Linked DNA regions of Thermogutta terrifontis. The protein of the gene in region 1 interacts with the protein of each later gene in a pairwise test. Links are inferred from orthologs where the notes say so. Each region holds a gene or a part of one and is shown on either strand. Other genes may lie near its edges.

Region 1 (5,697 bases):
GTCACCTCTATAGCGATGACACCGCCGGCGGCTAACCGTTCCGCCACGTCCGCCAGGACGTCCCCGCGATCAGATCGCATCACTGCCACCACGCCGCAATCGAGAATTCGCGTCAGCACCGCCGACATATATGGCTCCTTATCATCCGTTGTACTCGTCTGTACTCAGCCCTATTCGACTTAGGCCGTGTCTCCAATGATCGTTGAGCATAGCCCTTGTTGAGCATCCATGTCAACAAGCCGCGTTTTGGCACGGGGACAAGCCGAAGTGGTGGGCAACTAACGCACACGACGCCGAGAATCTCGTCTTGGTGTGAAACCGCTCGCGCAGCACCTGACACGCTGGCAGCCTGAAATACGGTACAATTCAGATGAGGCTCGTAATGGCCCCGATTTACCGTGATCCTGGTGGGAGGGAAGCAGGCGAGGCGCCCACCGCTGCGAACCGGCGCTCCATGAGCTGCAGCAGGCATTCCGAATATTTTGCCCAATTTGGTGTTGCTTATGCTTCAGACCTTTCAACTCATTGTGACTCTTTTGCCGTGGCTGGCGGCGCTCGTTGCCTTGATCGCGGTGGGGATCTACGTTCTGCAAAAACTTCGGCGGGAAGTGACCGGCGACGACGTGTTGGACCGTGGGGATACACTTCTCGACTTGGAACGCTTGAAAAGAGAGGGCCGATTGAGCGATGCCGAATACCGGGCAATTGCGGAAAGGTTGAAGAATTCGGTCCAAGGCCGGGGAAAAGTGGTTCAGAAATGAAACTCATAAATTGGTCACCCTGCTCATAGGGGGGATGAGATCAACATTAAGTGTGTGAATATTTTCGGGGAGTGCCCGACGTTCTGATTAGTCAAATAACATCCATTGTCCGCCTTGCGTACCCGATTTGGCGACCGGATAGCCGATGACCAATGAATGTCAGGGGGACACCTGGAGCGTTGGGCCCGGCACAGAACAATCGGAGGAGCGGTGTCCTGTCGCGAGTGGTGCGAGGTCGGGTCTGGAGTCCATAAGAATTGCCGTAATCACCGGGGATCATGAGCATGCCAACAGGACGGGACTTCACCTCGGGTCGACGAAATGCCAGTGCGAGCAAAAAGAGCGCGTTCTGTTCCTTTTGCCGCAAAAGCTATCGGGACGTCGGCCCCCTCGTGGAGGGGCCCGGTGATGTCTACATCTGTGGCGACTGTATCGATCTTTGCCAGTCGATCCTGGAGCAGGAGCGGCGCCGCACCGGGACAGCGCGGCCTCTTTTTGCCCGGGTCCCCACACCGCGCGAAATCGTGGCCAAGCTCGATGAGTTTGTCGTTGGGCAGGAGGAAGCGAAAAAAGTCCTTGCGGTGGCGGTGTACACGCACTACCGCCGACTGATGCATCGCGGGACGTCGGACGTAATGATTGATAAGTCCAACATTCTCCTCATCGGTCCGACGGGATCAGGGAAAACACTCCTCGCGCAAACGCTGGCCAAGCTCCTCGATGTTCCCTTCGCCATCGGGGACGCGACGACGCTTACCGAAGCAGGTTATGTGGGAGAGGACGTGGAAAATTTGCTCCTCAAGTTGCTTCACGCGGCAGATTTTGACATTGAGGCGGCTCAGCGGGGAATCGTATACATCGACGAAATCGACAAAATCCGCAAAACCAGCCACAACCTTTCAATCACGCGTGACGTGTCAGGGGAGGGAGTGCAGCAGGCCCTGCTCAAGATGCTGGAAGGGACGATCTCCAATGTGCCCCCGCAAGGCGGCCGCAAGCATCCCGAACAGCAGTACATCCAGGTCGATACGACAAATATTCTTTTCATCTGCGGTGGCACATTTGTAGGGCTGGAAGAAATCATCGCCCGCCGGCTGGGGAAACGATCCATCGGATTTGCCTCCGGAGTCCCGGGCCAGCAGGGGGGATTGTCGGAAGACGAGCTCCGGCGCGAATATCTCCTGTCACACGTAACAAGCGAAGACCTGGTGGAGTTCGGAATGATTCCGGAATTCATCGGTCGGCTACCGGTGGTGACGGCTCTTCGTCCGCTGGATGTTCCGGCCATGGTCCGGGTGCTGACCGAACCGAAAAACGCCCTCGTCAAGCAGTATCAGGAGCTTTTCGCCATGGAGAACGCCGAGCTGGAGTTCACCGACGAAGCCCTCCAGCTCATTGCCAAGAAAGCCTACGAGAAGGGTACCGGCGCCCGCGGTTTACGCTCGATCGTCGAAGGCATCATGCTGGATGCCTTGTACTCTCTTCCCGATCAGCCGCCCGGCTACCGCTACATTGTGGACGTCGACGTCGTGGAGGGGCGGAAGCCACTTCTGGGACATCCCGTGGCAAGGCAGAAGACGGCCTGAGAACGCCGTCAGGTTGGTCGCCGCTTTTTAACTGGTGGGCCGCTGTCTGGCGTAACGAAGGCTATCCTCTCTTGACGGTTTAAACCTGCCTGACCATTCGACGCAGGACCTCAATGCCGCGCTCAATGACCTCATCTGGTGCGGCATAGGAAATGCGGAAGTGGGTATCACGCCGGCTGAACACTTTACCGGGGATGATCAGCAGGTGGTGTTTTTCTATTGCTTCCATGACGAATTCTGTAGCAGTTCCCCGGGGCGCTTTTGGAAAGGCATAGAAGGCCCCGCGAGGTGTAACCAGTTCATAGAGGTCGCGGAGCCCCTCAACGACCAGATCGCGCTTTCGCCGATAGGCGGCAAAATAGGCCGACATATCCACATCCAAAGCCGTTAAAGCCGCCCACTGAAATGGTTGCGGCGCACAGACGAAGCTGTACTGCTGGAGCTTGAGCATTTGCTGGATGATCGCGCTTGGCCCATGCGCGACTCCTACCCGCCACCCCGGCATTCCGTGGCTTTTACTGAACCCTTCCACGACGATCGTGGAGGGATTGAACTGGGCGGGGGAAACGAACGGCTGGTCATAGCAGAAATCGCGATAAATCTCGTCACTCAAGAGCACGATCCCACGCCTCTGCGTCAAATCGGCGAGATCTCGAAGCTCTTGCTCGCTTGCCACAACGCCGGTTGGATTGGCCGGACTATTCACGATAACCATTTTTGTCCGCGGGGATAGAGCGGCTTCTACTCGGCTGACGTCGATCCGAAAATCCGGATATGTGTCCACCACCACAGGCACTCCTCCCGCGATGTGGATGAGCGCCTCGTACATAACAAAATACGGGTCAAAGATGATGACCTCTTCGCCTGGGTTCACCAGCGATAGGATGGCCAGCACCAGACCACCGCTGGTCCCACTTGTCACGAACACCTCGCGGTCCGGATGTCCATAGCGCCGAGCGATGAGCTCCTGCAACTTCTCCCGCAGGGGTTCGATCCCCTGGGTTACCGAATACCCGTTTTTTCCCGTTCGAATGGCTTCAATCGCAGCCTGCTTGACCGTCTCGGGGACATCGAAGTCGGGCTGTCCAATTGAGAGATTGATAGGATTCTTCAAACGAGCGCCCAGTTCAAAAACCTTACGAATCCCGGACGCATCAAACTGACGCATACGGTGGGCGATCCAGGAGTCGAGCATAAGCCGTGCCTCTATCCACCAAAAGGGAAAACCCGGTTGACATGCAAACTCTGTATGTTACCACCACGCAGCTTGGCTCACTACGCTCCCCGTGTGGCAATTTCTATTTGGACGTAGGGGCGATTTATGAGTTGCCCTTGCGACACATTAGCGGCGTGACGTCTCCCAGGCGTTTATAAAAGCTCGGGATAGGTCGGCTTGCGTTACCCTATTCGGAGCGGGTGAGTGTCGATCAGTGTTGGAAAAAAAACGATGCGACGGGCCAACTCATTGGCATCGCTAGGAGTGGCGGTCAGCTGTCTCGCGTGGCTGACAGTCTCAAGTTTCTGTGCGGGAAGGTGTTCGGGAGAAGCGGGTGGACTATCTCACCCGGCACTGGAACCGAATGATGCCGCCTTCTCCGGGTGGCAGTGGTTCGGTCAAACGCCACTGGAGGGTCAACGAACCTGCCTCGTTGGGCTGGACGGAGAATTCCACCGCCTTGCTCGCCTGCGACGATCCATCGACGTACTCCAATCGCGTGGAGAGATTGTCGATGATGAGGAGGTCTGTAATCGGGACTGTGCCCACGTTGTCGAATCGGAGCGTGAAATCAACCGTCTCGCCAGGGAGCGCGGTTGCCGTCGATGCGACTTTGACCAGTCGCAGTTTGCTTTCGCCATAACGGCTCTGCACCCGATAGAGGCTGTGCACCCGGCTCACGCCGACTTCCTCAGACGCGGCACGGCCGTCCACCACCACCTGGACCTGGGAATCGGCGGTCCAAGCGACGGCGGCCTGGACACTCTGGGCCAGTGTGGGCATTTCGTCGGCCACCATCTGGCCTTTGACGATCAAGCTGAAATTCTCGTAAGGCTTGAAAGCGTCGGAGAAGCCACGCGGTCCCAGTGCCTGAGAGACGGCTCCATCGCGCTGGCCACTCTGGAAGATCGCCAGACCGCGACGTTGCACCTCTGCCCGGGCCTGGTAGTTTTGCGTTCCCATTCCCACGGATTGGACTTCTTCGATACGAGCCATGTGGGTCGGGGTGGAAACCCCCATCACTTTTTCTGCCTGTTCATCCGCCCGCAGGCCCACCACCTGGCGGACCGAAGCGAAACGTGGGCTGTAAATGAACACCCGATTAAAGGGCTGGACGCGGCTTTTGCCGTCAGCCGTTTGAAACCTTGCCACGGTATCCTCGGGGTTAATTCCGGTCACACCGTTCTCGGCGAGTCCGGCAAACGGGGGTAAGTCGCCCCCATCTGCCAGAAACTCGTCCTGCGGCCAGGGACCAGCAATACCGGGGGGAGTCCACGCACCGGTTACCACACCCGGTGGTGTCCCACGAGGAAGCACATTTCCTTGCGCATCCACGTAAATCGGTCCCTGGATTGGGGGAGGAACCGACGGCGCAGCCACCGTCAGCGGGGAACCTCGGTCAGAAGCTTCCGCAGCTCCTACCGTCGACGAATTTGCGGAGCCGACATCTCCGCCAGAATAGGCCACCTGCTGGACTGGATTGAAAACCGAATTTGCGGCGAGTTGGGCCGTCTTGGCGTCGGGGGAGGGCAGGGGAGGACGTCCAGCAACCTGAGCGGTGTCTTGCGACACGGTTCTGCAAGAGCAGAAAATGAGCGTGCAAATCGCGATTAACAGTAATCGTAGCCAAGGCGACATGCCTGTCTCCCCGTCAGTCCGATTGACGCTCCCATTCATGGACGACGGCCCTCCGGTGTCGGCTGTGGTAGCGTGGCCGGGGAATTCCGCGATGGAGGACCAGGCAACACCTTCACCTTGGGTGGGAAAACAACCAGGGGCGGTGAGCCAAACAAAAAGGCCGGGTCGGATTCCTCTTCCGGAAGCGGAATGCGACCGCCCAGCCGTACAATCACCAGCGGACGCCCCAGCGCATCTGCCACCGCCAGAGGATCCTGGTCGGGACGTACTTCGAACCAGAGTTGGCCGCTGTTTCCCTCCGCTACGGGAAGTGCCTGCTGCGGATCCTCCAAATAGATAACTCGGGTGACATATTTCCCCGCCGTGGCCAGCCGCAAGTCGTCGGGATGCAGCTCCACGATGATCGGAAAATGACGTTCCTGCCCCGGTGGCGGATAGAGCCGATCAATCACCTCCAGGGAAGGGAAAAGTTCAACGCCCTCAGCCTGAGGAATGC
Region 2 (7,040 bases), 1.5 Mb from region 1 along the record:
CATTGGCTACGTCTGGCGGCCTCCCGCGCTGCCTGCACGGCGGGCAGAAGTAATGCGATCAAAATGCCGATTATCGCAATAACAACTAACAGTTCTACCAGCGTGAAACCGGTTACAAAATCGCGGTTAACGGCGATGAACTCCCGTGTTTTGTGGCGGCGCTGTCCGTTTTTAATTTGACCCATGTCTCCACCTCCGCACTTGTAGGAAGTAGTAAAGCCGAACAAACCCCGAAAAACCGTTTGATCAGACACGCATGACATGCAATGCACCGTTCGCTATGTTACCTTGGTCCTCAACGGGCGTCAACGATTTTGCGGACGATTTTTTGGCTGCGCGAATCTAAGTAAGCCGATCCATCGCCAGTGGCAACTCATCCCACCCGAAGGGACCATAGGAGTTTAGAGAGTTCAATCAACGGTTTTGACGCATTATTAACACATTGTCGAATCGACAAATCTTCCGTGGACTGTTATGTTGGTGTTGAACGGCGTCTGCTATAAGATTCTCGCTCAGGAACGATGCGGTCCAACCATTCTGCTTGCCTTGCCGCTAGGATGCTTTAATGAACACTCCAGGCCCTTTAGACCAGTGATGCGCGGAGGTCACGTCCCAGCTCTAAGATTTGATCCATCAAGTTCGCCTGCAGAAGGAGGACTTGGCCTGCCCAACAAAATCCGTGGCCTTGCCGAGCTGGTGGAAGAGCTGCGCCAGAAAATTCTCGCCATGCCGATCGATCTCCACACCGAGGTGGAGTGAGGCTGTGGAACTTTCCATCACGAAGCGTGGGAGCGGCGATGCAGGCGGGAGGTGCCTCTTCCGCGGGGACGTGCTTGTCACGTATACATTCGGTTGATTAAACAGTAGGGGCAATTAATGAATTGCCCCGGCAAGCTCGGAGGGACCCGCTTGTCAGGTCCGCTTTTCCACCATGGGTGATCCATTTCATCTCATCGGGCACGACAAGCGTGCCCCTCCGACCTTTCGGAGGGACGTGCTTGTCACGTCCGCCGTTCAACGTTCGATCATCCATTGTGTTTCGACGGGGACTAAAGCTCGGAGGGACCCGCTTGTCGGGTCCACTTTTCGACGTTGGATCGTCCATTCCCTTTCACCCGGGACCAAAGTCCCGCGCTAAAAGCGGTGCTAAAGCCCCGCACTCCATGGAGTGCGGCGATTCATCGCCGCTTTTTAGTGAAGGCTTTAGCCTTCACAACCTTGCCGTTTACGGCGTTTTGCCGGGACCACGAAAACGGTCCCCTGGTAGGCGCAATTCATGAATTGCCCCTAGCGAACATCTTGTTTAGTCCTGGTAGACGTGTTTTTGGGGGCGATTCATGAATCGCCCCTACCGCACATCGGAGGAATCCGCTTGTCGGGTCCGATGAATCCCGATTGATGACCTATCCCTCCTCATCGGGCACGACAAGCGTGCCCCTCCGACCTTTCGGAGGGACGTGCTTGTCACGTTCGCAGTTTAACGATCGACCATGCATTGCCTTTCAGCGGGCACGACAAGCGTGCCCCACCGAATCCTTTCTTGGGAGGGACCCGCTTGTCGGGTCCGCTTTTCGACGTTGGATCATCCATTCCCTTTCACCGGGGACTAAAGTCCCGCGCTGAAAGCGGGGCTAAAGCCCCGCACTCCATATGTGTTGCCGGCCACGACAGGTGCACCTATCCAACACATTCAGCCTTTGGCCTCTCACAGCTCCAGCCGAAAACTGGGGACAAATCGGGTGCTGAACACCTTAACGAAACTTTTTAAAGGTGTCTCGCCTCCCGTTTAGCGGCGGTAAGCACCGTTCCGACCATTGCCGTTGCCATTACCGTTACCACCGTTCCCGCGGAGATTGGGACGAGCGGCCAGATACCCCAGCGAATCCTTTCCCAGCAGGTTTTCCACCTGCTTTTCCAGCTCTTCATCCAATCGCACGCCCAGGCCGTCGCAGGCCATGATGACGCGTCGGCCATCCGCGAGTTGGATCATAAGCTGGAGCGAGCACGGGCCGGGGTATCCACGGACAATGCGGTAGAGGTCGGGGAGAATATTTGGGCCGTGTTGTCGCTCGGAAATCCGGATTTCCAATCCCCGCGTGAAGCGACGGCGAAGCTCATCCACCGGCACAAGCTCCTGAACGATCAAGGTGGCTTCGTCACCGCCCCCCCGCTTGTCCACGGTGGCCAAAGCGACGAGAACGGCGTCATCCTTCAAAAGGTGACCCAGCCGGGCGTAAGGCTCCGGCCAGAGGATGCACCGTACAATGCCCGACATATCTTCCAGATCGAACATGGCGAACTTGGTGGGGCCGTCGGTTCGCACGGTCCGCGTGTGTTTGGTGACGATAGCGGAGACGACACCGCCCACAACGACCTCCGTGCCCTGGGAAAGTTCCCCCAGTTCGTCGATGGTGTGGGTACAGTAACGGCGGAGCATCTGCTCGTACTCGCGGAGTGGGTGGCTGGAAAAATAGAAGCCCAGCACCTCTTTTTCCCGGGCAAGCTTTTCGTGGTCCTCCCATTCCGGGATATCCGGCAGGCGCGCCTCGACAGAGGACACGGATTCGCTGTTATCTCCGAAGAGGCTCAACTGGCCGATGCGTCGATCTTCGGCGGCACTGGCTCCGGCCTGAATGGCCTGGTCCAGCACCGCCCATAGTTGGGAGCGTTTTGCTCCGAGCGAGTCAAACGCCCCGGCCTTGATGAGGGATTCAATCGCCGAACGGTTGACAGCCGCTTCATCGAGCCGCTCGCAGAATTCGAAGAGGCTCTTATAGGGACCGTTTCGCCGGCGTTCCTCGACAATCCGTTCAGCCGCCGAGCCCCCACAGCCCTTGATGGCTGCCAGGCCAAAAACGATTTTCCCATCCATCACCGTGAACTCGACCTCGGACCGATTGATGTCCGGCGGCAACACAACGAGGCCCATCCGGTGGCAGTCTTCGAGATGCTCGACGAGGGAATCCTTGCGGGTGAAATTGCGGGTGCTGATGTCGCTGGACAGGAGGGCCGCCATGAACTGGAGCGGATAATGGGCCTTGAGATAGGCCGTGATGTAGGCAATCCGTGCATAGGCCGTGGAGTGGCTCTTGTTGAAGCCGTATCCCGCGAACTTTTCCACGAGGTTGAAAAGCTCCTCGGCGTCCTCGCGGCTCAGCCCCTTGGCGCAGGCGCCCTCGATAAACTGTTCCCTGTACTTGGCGATTTTATCGAGCTTTTTCTTGCTGATCGCTTTGATGCAGGTGTAGGCGTCGGCCAGCTCGATGCCCCCCAGCCGATTGAGAATCTGCATAACCTGCTCTTGATAGACCATCACCCCATGAGTTTCTTCGAGGATTTCTTTCATCACGGGGTGTTTGTATTCGGGTTTCTTGCGACCGTGTTTGACTTCGATGTAGTCGTCCACCATCCCGCCTTCCAGCGGTCCCGGGCGATAGAGGGCGTTCACCGCGATGATGTCGCGAATGTTGTCCGGTTTCATGCGCTGGAGGAGTTCACGAATACCGCCGCTTTCCAGTTGGAAAACGCCTTTCGTTTCACCCCGCGCGAGAAGGTCATACGTCGCGCGATCGTCCAGGGGAAAAGCGTAGGGATCGACGCGTTCTCCGGTAGTTTCCTCAATGAGTTTGATGACCTTGGAGAGGAGGGTGAGGTTCCGGAGGCCGAGAAAATCCATTTTCAACAGGCCCGCGCGTTCCACATCCGCCATCGCCCACTGGGTGATGATTTCCTCCTTCCCCTGGACGTGCTGGAGCGGAACGTACTCGACCAGCGGTTTATCGGCGATAACCACACCTGCCGCGTGGGTACCGACGTTTCGCGCAAGCCCCTCGATCTGTTTGGCGTAATCGATGATTTCCCGCACCCGCAGATCCGTCTCGTATTTCTTGCGGAGATCCTCGCTCTTTTCCAGAGCCGCCTGAAGGGTGACCTTGGGACCTTCCGGCACGAGGGCCGTGATCTCGTTGACGAAGGCCACCGGATGTCCCAGCACGCGACCCACATCGCGGATGGCGGCCCGGGCGGCCATCGTGCCGAACGTGCAAATCTGTGCGACGTTCTCGTGGCCGTATTTTTCCTTCACATACTGAATGACTTCCTCCCGCCGCTCCTGGCAGAAGTCGATGTCGATATCGGGCGCTTCGCGGCGGTTGAGATCGAGGAAGCGTTCAAAGAGCAGGCCGTATTCGATGGGGCAAACGTGACTCAGCTTGAGTGCGTAACTGACAAGAGACCCCACGCCCGACCCGCGGGCGGTGGCCTGAATTCCGCGGCTGCGGGCGAAGCGAACGAAGTCCCACACGATGAGGAAGTAATTGGCAAAGCCCAGTTTGTTGATAACGAATAATTCTTTCTCCAGCCGTTCCAGGACTTCGGGCGCGAGCTGGCCATCGCGAAACCGCCGCGGGTCATCCCGGTAGCGCTCCTTGAGTCCTTCCAGACACAGCTCGCGGAGATATTCTTCGGCGGTTTTGCCCTCGGGCGGGGTAAAAATGGGAAAGTGACGCTGTCCCAGGTCCAGTTCAAGATCAATCAGCGCGGCGATTTCCTGCGTGCGCCGGACGGCGTCTTCCAGACCGGAAAACACGCTGTACATCTGTTCCGGGGAGCGCAAATAATACTCCCGCCCATCCATCCGCATCCGGTTGGTGTCGTGGCGAAACTTGCCGGTATTGATGCACAGGAGGACGTCCTGCGCGTCGGCGTCTTCGGGGAGGACGTAGTGCACGTCACTGGTGGCGACAAGGGGAATATTCATTTTTCGGGCGACTTCCACAGCCCCTTTCATCGCCTGGCGCTGGATTTCGGTGCCATTATCCTGAATCTCGATGAAGTAGCGATCGCCGAACAGGCTGCGGAACCAGTCTGCGACCTCGCACCCTTTTTTGACGTCGGGTTCTTCCCTGGCGAGAAGCGTTCGCGCCAGCTCGCCCGACGGACAACCGCTTAAGCAGATGAGGCCTTCGTGATACTGGGCGAGCAGTTCCTTGTCGATTCTCGGTCGGTAGTAGAACCCTTCAAGAAATGCCGCGGATGCCAGCTTGAGCAGGTTTTGAAAACCCTGCCGATTCATGGCCAGCAGCGTGAGATGGTAGCTGGCCTCCTTCATGCTTGCCGCTTCTCGTTGGAACCGGCTGCCCGGCGCTATGTAGGCCTCGTATCCGATGATCGGCTTGATGCCGCGGTCGCGGGCCTTTTGATAAAACTCCAGAGCCCCGTACAGGTTCCCGTGATCCGTGAGCGCCAGGGCGTTCATGCACAGATCACGCGTCCGGTCGAGGAGCCTGTCGATGGTGCCCGCTCCGTCTAGCAAACTGTAATGGCTGTGACAGTGAAGATGAACAAATGGCGGTGTGGCCATGCTGCGTCCTCCGAGAAGTCACCAAGGCGTCGTGCCATGAGGTGTTCTGCCGATTGTAGCACTGGTCGCCATTTGGAAAAGAGCGCCCTTCAGGGTGGTCGCAATCCCCAACAGAGGCATAACTTGACAGAAGGTGCGCAAGTTGGCGATGGCTCGGTCCTTCGGGCTTTTCGCAAGGACAAACCAGTATTTGGGAGGGACGTGCTTGTCACGTCCGATGCACACGGATTGATAATCCATTCTTTTCCGCGGGCACGACAAGCGTGCCCCTCCGAATAAACTCCGGAGGGACGTGCTTGTCACGTACGCCTCCCGGAGGGACCTTTTCCGGAGGGACCCGCTTGTCGGGTCCGTGGTGCCACGTTCGATTATCAATTGCCTTTCACCGGGCACGACAAGCGTGCCCCTCCGACACATCAAGCTTTTGGCCTCGCGGAGTTCGAGCCGAAAACTGGGGATCACTCATCACGCCGATGGGTTGCATCTCGTTCAATTTTGGGTAGTATGGCAAGAGAAGTCTCTGGCGCGGCTCTAGGATTTGGCATCCCGGCGTAGGTGGTCGTATGAACAATGTCCTGGCAGTGGTCCTAGGGGGAGGTAGAGGAACTCGGCTCTATCCGCTAACCAAATATCGGTCAAAGCCAGCCGTTCCAATCGCTGGAAAGTATCGTCTCATCGATATTCCTCTTTCCAACTGCATTAACAGCGGAATCAGTCGCATTTACGTGCTCACCCAGTTTAACTCGGTGAGTCTCCACCGGCACATCCGGGCAACTTACAACTTCGATGTGTTTCACCGAGGTTTCGTGGAGATTCTGGCAGCCCAGCAGACTCTTACCCGGACAGACTGGTATCAGGGAACCGCCGACGCGGTGCGGCAAAATCTCTCCTATATTGATCGCGATGACATAGATTATGTCCTTATTCTTTCTGGCGATCAGCTTTATCGGATGGATTTTCGGAAACTTTTAGAAACACACCAGAGGAGTGAGGCTGATGTCACGATTGCGGCGCTGCCCGTCACCGCTGAAGCCGCCTCCTCCCTGGGAATTATGCGAATCGACGAGACCGGCCGCGTGCTCGGTTTTCTGGAAAAACCAAAAACCGAAGAAGAACTCAGCTTCATGCGGACCGATCCCGAATGGTTTGCCCAGTTCGGACTCAAAGCGCATGGGCGGCCTTTTCTGGCAAATATGGGTATCTATCTGTTCAACCGAAAGACACTTGTGGACGTTCTGGAAAAGACAGATTACCGCGATTTCGGTAAAGAGGTTTTTCCCGCTTCCGTTCGCGCGCGGCGAGTGTTCGTGCATCTTTTCGACGGATACTGGGAGGATATCGGAACGATCGGGGCATTCTTCGAGGCCAACCTCGCCCTTACCCGGCCGTCACCTCCCTTTGCCCTCGATCAGCCGAACGCCCCGATTTACACTCGGGCACGGTTCTTGCCGCCTTCGAGAATTGAAAGAGCCAATATCCGGGATAGTCTCGTGGCTGATGGCTGTGTGATCGGTGAGGGAGCTGTCATCGAAAACAGTATCATCGGTCTGCGGAGCATCATCGGTCCGAATTGCGTCATCCGGAATTCCATCATCATGGGGAACGATTTTTACGAGGCTCCCACGGCCGACCGTCAGGCCCTCATGATCGATGAGAATAGCTACATCGAAAACGCCAT

Evidence for each region. Proteins that work in one complex are often made in the same cells at the same time.
Region 2: the proteins of THTE_RS06990 (region 1) and dnaE interact in binary tests that used the Escherichia coli proteins (3 or more experiments, as listed by UniProt). The link is inferred for Thermogutta terrifontis from one-to-one orthologs.

The regions. Positions count from the first base shown.
Region 1 is NZ_CP018477.1:1,851,574-1,857,270, forward strand. The notes cover bases 1,485-4,279. They hold THTE_RS06990 (pyridoxal phosphate-dependent aminotransferase), read right to left. Parts: upstream 3,543-4,279; coding sequence 2,427-3,542; downstream 1,485-2,426. Other genes in these bases: clpX (ATP-dependent Clp protease ATP-binding subunit ClpX), read left to right, coding at 1,485-2,347; THTE_RS06995 (DUF11 domain-containing protein), read right to left, coding at 3,903-4,279. Outside these bases: THTE_RS06975 (bifunctional 4-hydroxy-2-oxoglutarate aldolase/2-dehydro-3-deoxy-phosphogluconate aldolase), read right to left, coding at 1-128; THTE_RS06980 (hypothetical protein), read left to right, coding at 504-761; more of clpX, read left to right, coding at 1,046-1,484; more of THTE_RS06995, read right to left, coding at 4,280-5,201; THTE_RS07000 (hypothetical protein), read right to left, coding at 5,237-5,697. UniProt on the Escherichia coli protein: Shows aminotransferase activity with methionine and histidine as substrates, and to a lesser extent also with phenylalanine.
Region 2 is NZ_CP018477.1:355,578-362,617, forward strand. What follows is about bases 1,587-5,724. They hold dnaE (DNA polymerase III subunit alpha), read right to left. Parts: upstream 5,363-5,724; coding sequence 1,787-5,362; downstream 1,587-1,786. In the rest of the region: THTE_RS01315 (DUF1559 domain-containing protein), read right to left, coding at 1-185; THTE_RS17795 (hypothetical protein), read left to right, coding at 475-759; THTE_RS01330 (glucose-1-phosphate adenylyltransferase), read left to right, coding at 5,926-7,040. UniProt on the Escherichia coli protein: DNA polymerase III is a complex, multichain enzyme responsible for most of the replicative synthesis in bacteria. This DNA polymerase also exhibits 3' to 5' exonuclease activity. The alpha chain is the DNA polymerase catalytic subunit.